3 regions of the Nitrospirillum guaranorum genome follow, and region 3 is predicted to be linked to each of the others. Evidence: riboswitches for the same ligand, from Rfam matches in the RefSeq annotation. Region 3 holds a riboswitch; each other region holds the start of a gene.
The links. Region 3 has a riboswitch for cobalamin ahead of cobU (bifunctional adenosylcobinamide kinase/adenosylcobinamide-phosphate guanylyltransferase). Riboswitches for the same ligand answer to the same signal wherever they lie in the genome.
Positions count from the first base shown of each region.

Region 1 (4,866 bases), on a different contig from region 3:
GGGCGGGCTCGTCACCATCCAGGCCGCCCAGTTCGGACGAGGGAACGCGACGGTTGGACGACCGCGACCCGTCATCGTACAGGACGTCGAACAGGACGAATTCGCTGACGGACTTGGATTTCGGCTTGCTGCTGCGGCCCATGGGGACCTCCTCTTCCTAAAGAACCATCAAGACCAGAACTTGGGACCAGGACTTGGGACCCGGACTGGGATCAGCGGCGGCGGCGCGGACGGTTGCGATCCTCGCGCGCCGACGGCTGCTGATCTTCGTTGGCGTTCAAGGCCGCCACGAAACTGGAGAACTGGGTGCCCCGGCCATCCTGGGCGGGACGCGGTGCCGCCGGGCGGGCGGCGTTGGGGCGCTGCCCCTGCGGCTGGGCCGGACGCTGGCCCTGTGGGCGCGCCTGTTGCTGCGGACGGGCGCCATCGGGGCGCGCCCCTTCAGGACGCGGACCCTGGGGACGCGGCGCCTGCGGGGGGCGCGGGCCCTGCGGACGGTTGCCCTCCGTCCGGGCGGGGCGCTGGCCGTCGGCCCGGGCGGGCCTGGCTTCGGCCTGGCCCTCGGCGCCACGCTGGCCACGCGGCTGTCCACGGCCGCCATTGCCGCCGCCGTTGCGCGGCTGGCGGGCCGGCAGGGGCGGACGGCTCACCGGGGCGGCGGCGGCCTGGGGCGTGGCCTCGGGCCGCTCACCCACCGGGATGGACTTGCGGATCAGCTTCTCGATGTCGCGCAGATAGACGCGCTCATCGCCATCGGCGGTGCACAGCGACACGGCGACGCCGGAGGCGCCGGCGCGGGCGGTGCGACCGATGCGGTGGACGTAGGTCTCCGGCTCGTTGGGCAGCTCGAAGTTCACCACGTGGGTGACGCCGTCCACGTCGATGCCGCGCGCCGCGATGTCGGTCGCCACCAGCACCCGCACGGCACCGGCACGGAAGCCGTCCAGCGCCTTCTGTCGCGCGTTCTGTGACTTGTTGCCGTGGATGGCGGCAGCCTCGATGCCCGCCTGCTCCAGCTGGGCCGACACGCGGTTGGCGCCATGCTTGGTGCGGGTGAAGACGATACTGCGCTGCATGCCGGCATCACCGCGGATCAGGTCGACCAGCACGTGGCGCTTTTCCGCCGCGGGGACGAAAATCACCTTCTGGGTGATCCGCTCCACCGTGGTGGAGACGGGCGTCACCTCCACCCGCAGAGGGTCCCGCAGCATCTTATTGGCCAATTCAGAGACGTCGGCCGGCATGGTGGCGGAGAAGAACAGCGTCTGCCGGTTGGCCGGCAGCTTGGCCATGATCTTCTTCAGACTGTGGATGAAGCCCATGTCCAGCATGCGGTCGGCTTCGTCCAGCACCAGCACCTCGACCTTGTCCAGGCGCACGTGGCCCTGGGTCATCAGATCCAGCAGGCGGCCGGGCGTGGCCACCAGGATGTCGATGCCGTTGGCCAGCGCCTTCACCTGGCTGCCCTGGCCGACGCCGCCCAGGATGACGGTGTGGCTGAGCCTCAGGCCCACGCCATAGTTGGTGATGCTCTCACCGATCTGCACCGCTAGCTCACGCGTCGGCGTCAGGATCAGGGCGCGGGGCATGCGCAGCGGCAGGGCCGAGGGGGCGGCCCCCAGGCGCTGTAGGATGGGCAGGGTGAAGGCGGCGGTCTTGCCGGTGCCCGTCTGGGCGATGCCCAGGATGTCGCGGCCCTCCAGCGCATGGGGAATGGCCCGCGCCTGGATGGGGGTGGCGGTGTGATGGCCCAGCTGGGCCAGGGCGGCCTGAATCTCAGGCCGCAGCGAAAGGGTGTCGAAAGCGGTCAATGTCTTGGAATCCCAGGGCGACGCGCCGGCCGCGTTTGTTTCTCGCGGCCGCGGATCGCGGTCAAGCCCTTGCCCGGGCGCGTGCCGGCAGGCATGTGTCAGAAGGTCGAGTATGCCCTGGGTGCTACAGGGGCGATTTGGCCGCCACCGCTACGCGCCACCCGGGGGATACCGCCGGGCCCAGCGGCCCGGCATGGGAACGGATGATGCCATCCATTCCTTAAGACCGCATAAGTGGCTGTGACCGGTCCCAGGTACAAGGGAAATCGCTCGAACCGCCCCGTATTGCTGCCATGCCCCGGCGCGGGTGGGCCTTGTCACACAACCGCCAAGCTTGTGCGCCAGGGTGTTCACCCCCGCGCCGCGACATCGCGTTTGCGCGCGCCTGCAATTCCCCGTAGAAAAGCCCTGACGGTTCCCGCTCCGACCGGGCGGGATGAAAAGGGAACGCGGTGGGGATCCCCTCCCCGATGCCGCGGCTGCCCCCGCAACTGTGAACGGCGAGCCCGACACCATCCCCGCGCGATATCATGGGCGGGGACCGAAGCCACTGGGAAACCGGGAAGGCGGTGCCAGGGTGACGACCCGTGAGCCAGGAGACCTGCCGTCACGCCGTGGTCACGCACGGGCACATTGGGCGGGGTGCACCGATGGGGAGAGGGCGTCCGCCGTCCCGGCCGTTTGGGAATATCCAGGCCGAGGGTTGGGTGACCCATTCTTTGGCCCGTGGTGACGTGTCACGTTGCCAGAGGCCAACAAATCATGGGTCGTTTCTTTACCGGAATAATAACACCGCTGCTGTTTCTGAGCAGCCCCACAGCCCTTGCCGCCTGCATGGAGGGCGACGCGTCGTCCCCCGCCACCCTTGACGACGTGGTGGTCACCGCCGCCCGCCGCGACCTGATCGGCACGGCCGCCACCTCCAGCCAGGGCGTGGTGGTGAAGGAGGAACTGGATCTGCTGCCCGCCTATCGCGTGGGCCAGATGCTGGAGACGGTGCCCGGCCTGGTGGTCACCAGCCACAGCGGTGAGGGCAAGGCCAACCAGTACCTGCTGCGTGGATTCAACCTGGACCACGGCACCGACATGGCCACCAGCGTGGACGGCATGCCGGTGAATATGCGCACCCACGCGCACGGCCAGGGCTATACCGACCTGAACTTCGTGATTCCGGAACTCGCCAGCGGCATCGGCTACACCAAGGGCCCCTACTTCGCGGCGCAAGGCGACTTCTCCGCTGTCGGCTCCATCCAGATGGGCTATCTGGACCAGATTCCGGCCCAGGTGGCGCTGACGGCCGGCACGCTGGGCTATCGGCGCGCCTTCGCCGCCGGCACCACGGCGGTGGGCGCCGGGCAGCTGATGGCGGGTGGGGAGCTGGTGCATTATGACGGCCCCTGGGACCACCCGGACAACCTGCGCAAGGGCAACGCCGTGCTGCGCTACGGCCAGGGGGAGCGGGACGACGGCTTCAGCGTCACGGCCATGTACTACCGCGCGCTGTGGAACGCCACCACCGACCAGCCGGAACGCGCCATCGCGCAGGGTCTGATCGGCCGCTATGGCACCCTGGACCCCACGGACGGCGGCCAGGCGCGGCGCATGAGCCTGTCCGGCACCCTCGCCACGCCGGTAGAGGCCGGCTGGCTGGCCGGCGGTCAGGTGACGGCCAATGCCTACGTCATCAACAACCAGCTGACGCTGTGGAACAACTTCACCCATTTCCTGGACAACCCCGTCGACGGTGACCAGCACGCCCAAAATGAAAGCCGCATGGTGGCCGGCGGGGCCGTCAGCTACAGCCGGCCCGTGAGCCTGCTGGGCCTGGATCATGAGATCGTGACCGGCCTGGACGCGCGCTTCGATGATGTGCATGTGGATCTGCGGGCGACCAAGGCCCGCGTGGCCCACGCCCTGCTAAGCGATGACAACGTCCGGGAGGCCGGTGGCGGCGCCTATGCCCAGGCCACCAGCCACTGGACACCCTGGCTGCGCACCGTCGTGGGCGTGCGCGAGGACTATCTGACCGCCACCGACCACGGCAGCAACGCCGGCGTGGTGGCGGCCCGCCTGTTCCAGCCCAAGGGCAGCGCCATCGCCACCCTGTGGGAGGGGACGGAGGTCTATGTCAGCGCCGGCCGCGGCTTTCACAGCGACGACGTGCGCGGCGTCACCCCCAAAGGCGCCAATGGGGGTGATGCGCCCTTGCTGGCCAAGGCCACCGGCGAGGAGGTGGGCATCCGCAGCACCCTGCTGCCCAACCTGACCGCCACCCTGACGGCCTTCCAGATGGATTTCGTGTCGGAGCTGACCTACGACGCCGACGTGGGCCAGACGGAGGCGGGCCGCCCCAGCCGCCGGCGCGGGCTGGAACTGAACACCACCTACGCCCCCGTCGGCTGGCTGGAGTTCTACGGTAGCGTCGCCTTCAGCCATGCCCGCTACACCGACCGCGATCCGGCCGGCAGCTTCATCCCCGACGCGCCCAAGCTGATCGGCTCGCTGGCGATATACCTGCGGGACTTGGGTCCCCAGGAGACGGGATGGAGCGGCGGCGTGGAGTATCGCTACTTCGGCGCCCATCCACTGATCGAGGACAACAGCGTGCGCTCGTCGGGCAGCCAGGAGTGGAACCTGACGGCCAACTATACGCTGGAGGGCGGCCTGCGCTTCGGCGTCGGCCTCTACAACGTCTTCGACAGCAAGGATGACGCCGCCGACTATTATTACACCGACCGGCTGAAGGGCGAACCGGCGGAGGGCGTCGGCGACCTGCATGTCCACCCGCTGGAGCCCCGCTCCGTCCGCTTCACGGTTGGTAAGGTTTTCTGATCACCACAGGTCGGCCAGCCCTTCCTCCATCCCCAGGTCGGCGGGGGGCTGGCCGACCGGGCCCATCCAGGCCACGGCCACCGCGTGACCGCTGGGCAGGTCGCGCCGCCACAGCCGGCAGGCCTGGCCCGGCGGCAGCGACCCGTCGTGGCGGATCAGCGCGGGGCCATGGGGCGTTATGGCGTCGGGTGCCATGGCGAAACTGTCGGTGGGCAGCGACAGG
Region 1 covers NZ_JAYEES010000004.1:1,158,319-1,163,184, forward strand. The annotation lists gene UAJ10_RS26885 (hypothetical protein) at 1-142, opposite strand, end outside; gene UAJ10_RS26890 (DEAD/DEAH box helicase) at 213-1,811, opposite strand; cobalamin riboswitch at 2,207-2,434, shown strand; gene UAJ10_RS26895 (TonB-dependent receptor) at 2,574-4,643, shown strand; gene UAJ10_RS26900 (4'-phosphopantetheinyl transferase family protein) at 4,644-4,866, opposite strand, start outside.
Region 1: another riboswitch for cobalamin. It lies ahead of UAJ10_RS26895 (TonB-dependent receptor); the one in region 3 lies ahead of cobU (bifunctional adenosylcobinamide kinase/adenosylcobinamide-phosphate guanylyltransferase).

Region 2 (4,866 bases), on a different contig from region 3:
GCCAGCGCCGCCGGGTCCATAAGCCGGGCGTAATCGCCCAGGCTCAGGCCCGGCGCGTCGCCGTCAAGGGGCCGGCGCAAGGCGCTCATCAGGGCGGCGCCATCGGTCGGCATGCCGGCCACGCCATAGCCGGCGCCGGCCAGGGCCGCCAGCATGGCCAGGGTGCTGGCGGGCGTGTCCAGGCCCAGCGCCAGACCGGTGCCGCCGCGGGCGGGATAGTCGGACAGCACCAGGGCCACGCGTCGCTCCGCCGGCGGGGTGGCGGCCAGCCGGGCCCAGGCGGCCGCCTTGTCGGCCAGCGCGTCCACCCGGTCCGCACGGGGGCGGCTCAAGGTCGGGGCGTATTCCAGGGCGGGGTCCCAGTCGGCCGCCGCCTTGAAGGCAATGGCGGGGCCTTGCAGCCGACCGTCCATTTCCGGCAGCACCACGGTCATGGCGAGGTCCGCCGGGCCTAAGCCGGCGCGGGCCTTTTCCCACAGCGCCTCCGTGCCCGTGGACAACACGGCCTGCAGCACCGGCACGCCGGGGGCGTCCAGCGGCGATGAGTCCTCCGGACCCTGGCGCGCGGAAAATCCGGTGGCGTTCAGGACCACGGCTGGCCGCAGGGCCGCCAGTTCGGCCGCCAGCCATTGGGCGGCCGGGCCTTCCTTCAGGCTGGCCACATAATAGAGGCGGGGCGCCAGGCCGCGCCGGGCCAGGGCGTCGGCCAGGGCGTGCAGGGGCGCCAGGTTGCCGGCCTGCAGGTGCGATCGGTAGAAGACCAGCGCCGCAGGCGGGCCTTCGACAGGGATGGGCGCGCGCCACGTCTCGTGCCGCCCGTATCGGGGCAAGGGTGTGGGCTCGCCCGCCAAGAGGGTGGCGGGTGGCTGCCGGCCCAGCAGATGGGCGGTCTCGGCCAGGAACCGGGCGGTGTTCTCGGGCCCGCCTTCAACGAAGCAGCGCCACAGCCGGCGGGCGGCGGTCTGGTCCACGGTGCCGGCGGCGTCCAGGCCGGGATCGGCCTTGGCCTCGCCGGGCAGGACGGCCAAAGGGATACCTCGGGCCTTGCAGGTCTGTGCCACCTGCTCCAGCCCATAACGCCAATAGCCGGTCCCGCCGTTCAGGCGCAGCACGACCAGGCGGGCCCGCGAAATCACCGCCTCGACATACAGGTCGACGGACAGGGGATGGCCCAGGCGCATCAGGTTGGCCAGGCGCAAGGTCGGCCGCCAGGGAACATCACCCAGGGCGTGGTAGGCGGCGGCCACCGAGGACAGGTCGCTGTCGGAAAAGGACAACAGCACGCAGTCCGCCGGCGTTTGCCCCAAATCCTCGGCTTGGGGGGACGCCAGCAGATCCTCGGCCTGGGTGGGCAGCAGGTGCATGGGAGGGGCGGAACCCGTGTGACGACACTGAAAGACGAAAGCGAGCGTTATGCCGCTCTAGCCCCTATACGCCGTCAATTCAACAGGTGGATTGGTCAACAGGCAGGGGGATGGGGGATAGGGCCGCTTTGCGTCCACGCCCCGCACCCGCTGCCAGTCAGGCGGCCAGCGCCGCCTCGATGGCCGTCCTGTCCATGCCGGTCTCGCCGATCACCACCAGGCGGCTGCGTCGCGCCTCGTCCGGCGCCCACAGCCGGTCATAGCTGGTCTGGATACGGTTCCCCACGCCCTGGACCAGCAGGCGCATGGGCTTGCCCGGCACATCGATGAAGCCCTTCAGGCGCAGGATGCCGAAGCGCTGGGCCGCCTCGACCAGCCGGCGGACCAGGGCCTCGGGATCGGCTTGGGACGGCAGTTCGGCCACGAAGCTGGTGAAGTCGTCGTGGTCGTGCTCTTCCTCGTTGTCGTGATGGCTGACGCGGGCGTCCAGGTCGGCTTCCGCCGCGGCCGACAGGCCCAGCAGCACGTCGGGGTCGACATCGCCATGGGCCACGCGCACCAGTGGCGGGGCGGCGGGTCGCAGGGCCTTCACCGTCTCGGCCACAGCGGCCAGCCCGGCCTCGTCCACCAGGTCGGTCTTGCTGACCAGGATCAGGTCGGCGCACAGCACCTGGTCCTCGAACACCTCCTGCACGGGGGTCTCATGCTCCACCGTGGCGTCGCCGGCCTCCATGGCCGCCTTTTGCCGCGCCAGGGCCTCGGCATCCGGGGCGAAGCGGCCCTCCGCCACGGCGTCGGCCGCCACCACCGCTACCACGCCGTCCACCGTCACGCGGGACCGCACGGCCGGCCAGGTGAAGGCGCGCACCAGCGGCTTGGGCAGGGCCAGGCCGCTGGTCTCGATGATAATGTGGTCCGGCGGGTCGGCGCGGTTCAGCAGCGTTTCCAGCGCCGGCACGAAATCATCCGCCACCGTGCAGCACAGGCAGCCGTTGGCCAGTTCGATCACCCGGTCCTCCGGGCAGGTCTCGTCGCCGCAGCCCTTGAGCACGGCGCCATCGACGCCGACATCGCCGAACTCATTGATGATCAGCGCCAGGCGCCGGCCGCCGGGGTTCTGCAGCAGGCCACGAATCAGCGTGGTCTTGCCGGCGCCGAGGAAGCCGGTGATGACGGTGGCGGGGATTTTGGCGGTGGGGGTCGGCATGTGCGGGGCTCTCAAGCGAAAGGCGGATAACGGGACGCACTTCGGTCGGCAGTGGGGCGGGTGGGACGCGACGCGTGATGCGGCCAATAATCCCGATTTGAGCGGAACGCGATCAGGTAAAGCCACTTGATCGTTTAAATCCACTCTACCATGAACAGGTTATGAGCAAGCCGCAGTGACGAAAGATCATATCTTGCTCTAGCGGACAGCGAATGGAAGGTGCGCGAACGAAACCTCGGTGGGAGGAGGACCATGGCGATATTCCCTTTCTCCGTCATCCCGGCAGATTGGACGTGGGCCTTCGCGATAGCAAGTCTCCTGGCTTGCGGATTATAACGCCGACCCTGCCTTCTCGGTCGAGACCCAAGGTCCACACCAGTGGCATTAACCGTAGGTCCAACTGGGGACCGGCTGTGGGTCAACATTGACCGCATACAGTTGCGCGGGCAGCTCCGGCATCGAACCAGACTTCCTATTATCCCCCCGACCAGGGCGAAAGGATACTATCACTCCGGCGAAACTGCGCCGGGTCGGAGGCGGCGATCGATGGCTTTGTGGGCGAGCCTCGACTTTCCTCGAAAGTCCAGCTGGTGCTGGTGCGTGGGGGTATCTGAATTGTCGCCGATCATCAGCTTCACTCCAGCACTCGGACGTTGTAACGTGTTGTGACCGGCGTCGCAGACGAGATGGCGCACACTTTCACCGTCACCGCTCCCGGCGCCGATACGAAAGCCCGGATCTGGAATCCGTCCCCGGCATCCGTCCCGGCGGGACTGGCGATTGCCGCCATGGAAGGTTGGGCGCTCGCGACGACGGCGATCCCGGCGGCGCATGTTCCCGCCTCCAGCCGCCTACCTCCGATGGGGGGCGTCGTCCCGGCCAGGGCTAACCTGTCGGCGCCCAGGGTAGTGCTACGGCCTGAATAGACGGCGGAAAGGGCGATATATTGGCCGCTTCCGTGGCTATCGATATCCCCTTTGGTGGCGCCCGCGTGCTTGACGTCTTGGACGCTAATCTGGTCGGCGCGGTCAGCCAGAACCACGTCGTAATCCACGGGATTGCGCCCATCGCTTCGAACAAAGCTGCTGCCGTCCAGATTGACGTCGGTTACCGTGCCCGACAGCATGACATGGTCGCCGCCGTGGTTCTCGCGGTTGTTGGCGCTGAAGATGGACTGACCTAACTTGAAGCCCGAGCCGGCCGACAGATTTAAGCCGTGACGGCCGTTCAGAAAAAAGGCGGATCCGATGGCGATGACGTTGGTCAGACGAGGGTCGTCATTGTAGAAGCCATCTAGGTCGGACAGCTCGCAGAGCACGCCGTTGAAGCTCCACGCTCCACGATTGCCGGTGTCGCCAGGGGCTCGAGTGGAGTGGATACAATATTGAGCCTCATCGAAGCCGCCGTTGGAGAATGTTAATCCGACTGCGACATCGCCAGGATATTGAGATTTCACTTCTAACGCCGGACCTTTAGTGAAGCCCACATGATAGTTGGCCATGTTGAAGCCGTCGGTGTCCTGGATCAGGATGCCGTAAGTGTAGGTTCCCCGCTGCTGTGCACGGGAATTGGTGTTCACAACGAAGTTTTCTGATGGATTGTCCCCATCGGGACCGGACCGGTGCACCCACCAAAGCCGTGACCCCTCGCTCTTGTTGTTGCCGCCTGGATTGACATCATTGAAATACAGACTAAGGGAGGATTCAATTTCAATGCCAATATATTGACCGGCGACGGAAATGTGGTCAATATTGCCCCCTACAACATTTAGATAATGAATACCTGCGCCTGATTTCGGATCGTCTGTACGATAAATTTGAAAATCCCGAAAATTAACAGAATACAGGCGTGGGCTTTTTTCATTATTTTTCACAAAGAATACGTCGCCACTTGATGTCGGAAATAAAGTCGTCACGCCTTTTCCCGATCCTTCAATTGATAAATCATCGCAGCTTATGTTGATTGTGTGGGATATGCTATATGACCCAGGCGGAATATGTATGGTTCTTGGCGAAACCGCTTTGCTTTTGGCGCAGGCAGCGGAAATAGCTGCTTCAATTGGGGTGGCGCTATCCTGCTTGCCAGCAGGATCCGCCCCAAATTCGAGAACATTCAGGGTCTGTGGCAGGACAGCCTTTTCCTGTGCCGAGGTGGGATGCGCGCAAAAAAGGCAAGGGACTGAAAACAGGAACCAAATAAATGCCTCGGCCGGAGCGCTTCGCATATTTCCACCCACATCGGATGTCGATTACGGGGAACGCCGGCGCTTTGCAATTCCGGTAGTGAGGATATGCA
Region 2 covers NZ_JAYEES010000002.1:604,641-609,506, forward strand. The annotation lists gene UAJ10_RS08285 (cobaltochelatase subunit CobN) at 1-1,364, opposite strand, end outside; gene cobW (cobalamin biosynthesis protein CobW) at 1,522-2,571, opposite strand; cobalamin riboswitch at 2,863-3,094, opposite strand; gene UAJ10_RS08295 (glycosyl hydrolase family 28-related protein) at 3,206-4,795, opposite strand.
Region 2: another riboswitch for cobalamin. It lies ahead of cobW (cobalamin biosynthesis protein CobW); the one in region 3 lies ahead of cobU (bifunctional adenosylcobinamide kinase/adenosylcobinamide-phosphate guanylyltransferase).

Region 3 (4,866 bases):
TCGGACTCCACCTCCGCCACGTTGTCGGCGGTGTTGATGATGGCCAGCTCACCGAAGGCGGTGATCTTGCCGGTCATTTCCTGCGCGTCCAGGCCCGAGTAGCTCCACACCACGGTGACCGTGGGGATCTCCACCTCGGGGAAGATGTCCGTGGGCATCTTGAACAGGCTTAGCACGCCCAGCAGCGTGATCAGGCCGGCCAGCACGGCGAAACTATAGGGGCGCCTCAGGGCGTAGGCGACGATCCACATGGGGACGGGGCTCCGGCAATGCGATGCGGAAAAATGCAACGCTACGCCCAGGGGCCGAGGTCGCCCCCCGCCCGGCACAGCCCAAAACAATTAACGCGCTTGATGGTTCAGGGGAACCTACTTCGATACGCAACGGTTCGAATTTAGGCATGCCGCGACCAATCGCCGCCAAATCGGAAAACTGTGGCCTGCGTCACTGCGCCGTTGGCGAAGGGAATGTAAGGCGATCAGCCTTGGATGGCCAGGCTCTCCCCCGCTGTATCCCGGGCGGCGTCCTGACCCCCTGCGACGGGGCGGTCGGGCAGGGAAGGTACCCAGCGCACCACCACGTACAGGCCGAATCCGCAGGCCAGCAACGGCTTGAACCACGTGGCGGTGGCCAGATGCAGGCCCCGTGTCCAAACGTGCGTGGTCAGCGCGAAGCACAACAGCACCAGCACCCAGCCCAGCGCGCGATTGCGACGGACATGAAATTCCCAGCCCGCCAGGGCGCCGGCGACCAGCGCCATGTCGCCGAAATGGCCCAGGACCGTGCGTGGGTTGAACAACAGCAGATAGGTGACCATCAGCGCCGCCACGGTGGCGGCGGCCTTGGGGGCCGGCAGGCGGCTGACGGTGCCGCGCGCCAGGATCAGCACGGCGACGCCGGCCAGGGCGCGGATGGCGGTCTGCGCCATCAGATCCAGCGGCAGGCCCAAGGTGGCCAGGCCATTGGCGAAATCGTGCCAGACACCGCCGCCGGGGTTGGCGCTGCTCATGGTCTTGCGCACAAGCTGGCCGTATTCCCCCAGGGCGTAGCCGGGGTCCCAGTGCGCCAGGGGCAGGGCCAGCGCCGCCGCCAGCCATAGCGCCAGGGACAGGCGCAGGCGGGGCCACAGGGCGAAGGCCAGCATGACCAGGGCCAGGGCCTGGGGCTTGAACGCGCCGGCCAGCACCAGCAGGAAGGCGGCACGGCGCCACCGGCCTTCCGCCACGTCGGCCAGGCCGGCCAGCATCAGGCCCAGCATCAGGAATTCCGTCTGGGCGCCGCGCAGATCCACCACCCCAATGGGCAGTGCCGCCAGCAGGGCGACGCCGAACAGCCGTTGCCAATCCACGCCCCGGCCATCCGCCGGCGCCAGCAGGCGGCACAGCCGCCCCACGCCCCACCAGCACACCGCCAGCAGGCTCAGGCGCCACAGGGCATCCCCCAACAGCGGCGGAAGATAGGCCCACGGAGTGAACAGCACGGCGCTGGACGGCAGGTAGAGGAAGCCGTTGATGCCGTCCTCGTAAATCTCCGCACCCTGCCACCAGGCCCAGGTGGCCTCGGCGTAGATGTGGAATTCAGAAACGAACCGTCCACTAATCACCTGCGCCTCGATCGCCACCAGGGCGATGGCCCAGAGGGCGAGGCCGAACACCAGTGGGCGCGGCAGGGGAAGAAGCGGCGGGCGGACCATGCTGCGGAACAACCTATCTCATAGGTAATAGGCTCTATGGTCTATGCCTAACACCTTTGCGCTCAAGGTCAAGCCCTAAGGCCTGGCCGTTGCATATTTATGATAAAATGCCGCGATGCCGCCCTTGCCCGGCGCGAACGATTGCCGTAAGGCTGCCGTCGCCGACGGTTCCACAGGCACGCCTGTGGATGAAAAGGGAACGTGGTGGGGATGCCCGGCATCCGACTCCACGGCTGCCCCCGCAACTGTGAACGGTGAGCGCCGCCCGCCCTCGTACGGGGCCCCGTATGGGGGATGGCCACTGGGTTCCCGATGGAACCTGGGAAGGCCGGGCCGGCGCCCTGACCCGTGAGCCAGGAGACCTGCCGCCGGCGGTATTGCGCAGGGTCGCGGGGGCGGGGTGTCCCGGCGGAACCGGTCAGCGGCGACGCGGGCCCCATGGGCTCGCGGCCCCTCGGTCTCGTCGACAGGCAATCCCCTCCTTCCGGCCGGTCTTGGCCTCTGGTACCACCGCTGCGTGAGACCGGGTGGGATGGAACTGACTGATGACGCATGAGCACATGGCCGTCCCCGGCGTCACCCTGGTCTTGGGCGGCGCCCGCTCCGGCAAAAGCCGCTTCGCCGAGGGGCTGGTGACCGCGCTGCCCGGTCCCTGGACCTATATCGCCACCGCCCAGGCCTGGGATGACGAGATGCGCGACCGCATCGGCCGGCACCAGGCTGACCGCGTGCCCGGTTGGACGACGGTGGAGGCGCCGCTGGATCTGGCCGACGCGCTGGCCGCCGGCGGCGATGGGCCGGTCCTGGTCGACTGCCTGACGCTATGGCTGACCAACGTCATGCTGGCCGATCGGGACGTGGCCGCCGCCGTCGCGGGGCTGGAGGCGGCGCTGGCCGCCCGCGTGGGCGCCACCGTCCTGGTGGGGAACGAGGTGGGCATGGGCATCGTGCCGGAAAACGCGCTGGCCCGCGCCTTCCGGGACCATGCCGGCCGCCTGCACCAGCGCCTGGCGGCCACGGCGTCGCAGGTGTTCCTGACGGTGGCGGGCCTGCCCCTGAAAGTGAAATAAGAGCGGAAGGAGGTTGCCATGGCCGATCTTGAGTCCCCGGACGACGAAGCCGCCCGCCATCGCGAGAAGATGCAGAAGCGCAAGGCCGTGCAGGACGCCCGCGTGGCCCAGGCGACGGGGGAGAAGGGCCTGCTGATGGTCCACACCGGCCCCGGCAAGGGCAAGACCACGGCGGCGCTGGGCATGATGCTGCGCACCGCCGGTTATGGCCTGCGGGTGGGATTTATCCAGTTCGTGAAGGGCAACTGGGCGACGGGGGAGCAGACGGCGCTGACGCGCTTTTCCGACCTGATCGATCACCATGTGATGGGCGAGGGCTTCACCTGGGACACCCAGGACAAGGAGCGGGACATCGCCGCCGCCGTCCGCGCCTGGGACCTGGGGCGGCGCATGCTGGCCGACCCGCAGTACCACCTGGTGGTGCTGGACGAGATCAACATCGTGCTGCGCTACGGTTATCTGGACGTGGCCGAGGTGCTGGCCGGGCTGAACGCCCGCCTGCCCGACACCCACGTCCTGGTCACCGGCCGCAACGCCAAGGCCGAGATCATCGAGGCCGCCGACCTGGTGACGGAATTCCAGGCGGTGAAGCACCCCTTCCAGGCCGGTATCAAGGCGCAGCGCGGGATCGACTTCTGATGGCCGACCGCACCGCCGGGGGCGCCCGCGCCCTGATGATCCAGGGCACCGGTTCGGACGTCGGCAAGTCGCTGCTGGTGGCGGCCCTGGCGCGGGCCTACACCAGGCGCGGCCTGCGGGTGCGCCCGTTCAAGCCGCAAAACATGTCCAACAACGCCGCCGTGACGTCGGATGGGGGTGAGATCGGGCGCGCCCAGGCGCTGCAGGCCCGCGCCTGCGGTGTCGCGCCCTCGGTGGACATGAACCCGGTGCTGCTGAAGCCGCAGACCGACGTGGGCGCGCAACTGGTGTTGCGCGGCCGGGTGCTGGGCAATGCCGAAGCCTCATCCTACCAGCGCCGCAAGGGGGAATTGCTGCCGGCCGTGCTGGAAAGCTTCCACCGCCTGCGGGCGGAGTGCGACCTGGTGGTGGTGGAGGGGGCGGGCAGCCCGGCGGAAACCAATCTGCGCGCCGGCGACATCGCCAACATGGGCTTCGCCCGCGCGGCGGGCGTGCCGGTGGTGTTGGCTGGCGACATCGACCGGGGCGGCGTCATCGCCAGCCTGGTGGGCACCCATGGCGTGCTGGACGGGGAGGATCGCGCCCAGATCCGCGGCTTCCTCATCAACAAGTTCCGCGGTGATGTCCGGCTGTTCGAAAAGGGCGTGACGGAGATCGAGGCCCGCACCCGCTGGCCCTGTTTCGGCGTCATGCCGCACCAGGTCGCCGCCGCCCGCCTGCCGGCCGAGGATGGCATGGACTTGGCCCACTGGGCGAAACGCGCCGCCGGCGGGCCCTTGCGCATCGCCGTGCCCATGCTGTCGCGCATCGCCAATTTCGACGACCTCGACCCCCTGCGGCTGGAGCCGGGGGTGACGGTGGCGATGGTGCCCCCCGGCCGGCCCCTGCCGGGCGACGCCCAGGGCGTCATCCTGCCGGGATCCAAGGCCACCCTGGCCGACCTGGCCTTCCTCCGCGCGCAGGGATGGGACATCGACCTGGCGGGCCATGTGCGCCGGGGCGGCTGGGTTCTGGGCCTGTGCGGCGGCTATCAGATGCTGGGCCGGACGGTGGCCGACCCCGACGGCATCGAGGGGCCGCCCGGCACCGCCGCCGGTCTGGGCTACCTGGACGTGGAAACCGTGCTGGCCCCGGCCAAGACCCTGCGGGCGGTGACGGGCCGTGACGCCGCCGGCGGGTCGGCCCTCACGGGCTATGAGATGCACCTGGGCGTGACCCAGGGACCGGACCGTGCCCGCCCCCTGCTGCACCTGGATACCGGGGGCGGCGGGGCGGCGGCGGAAGGGGCGGTCAGCCCGGATGGCCGCATCGCCGGCACCTATGTCCACGGCCTGTTCGGCCATGACGCCCAGCGGGCGGCCTGGTTGCGGCGATGGAACGCCGCTCCTGGCCTCGACAGTTATGATGGCACGGTGGAGGCGGCGCTGGATGAACTGGCCATCGCCGCCGAACGCCACCTGGACC
Region 3 covers NZ_JAYEES010000001.1:160,438-165,303, reverse strand. The annotation lists gene UAJ10_RS00545 (efflux RND transporter permease subunit) at 1-251, opposite strand, end outside; gene UAJ10_RS00540 (glycosyltransferase 87 family protein) at 479-1,693, opposite strand; cobalamin riboswitch at 1,842-2,077, shown strand; gene cobU (bifunctional adenosylcobinamide kinase/adenosylcobinamide-phosphate guanylyltransferase) at 2,239-2,763, shown strand; gene cobO (cob(I)yrinic acid a,c-diamide adenosyltransferase) at 2,782-3,402, shown strand; gene UAJ10_RS00525 (cobyric acid synthase) at 3,402-4,866, shown strand, end outside.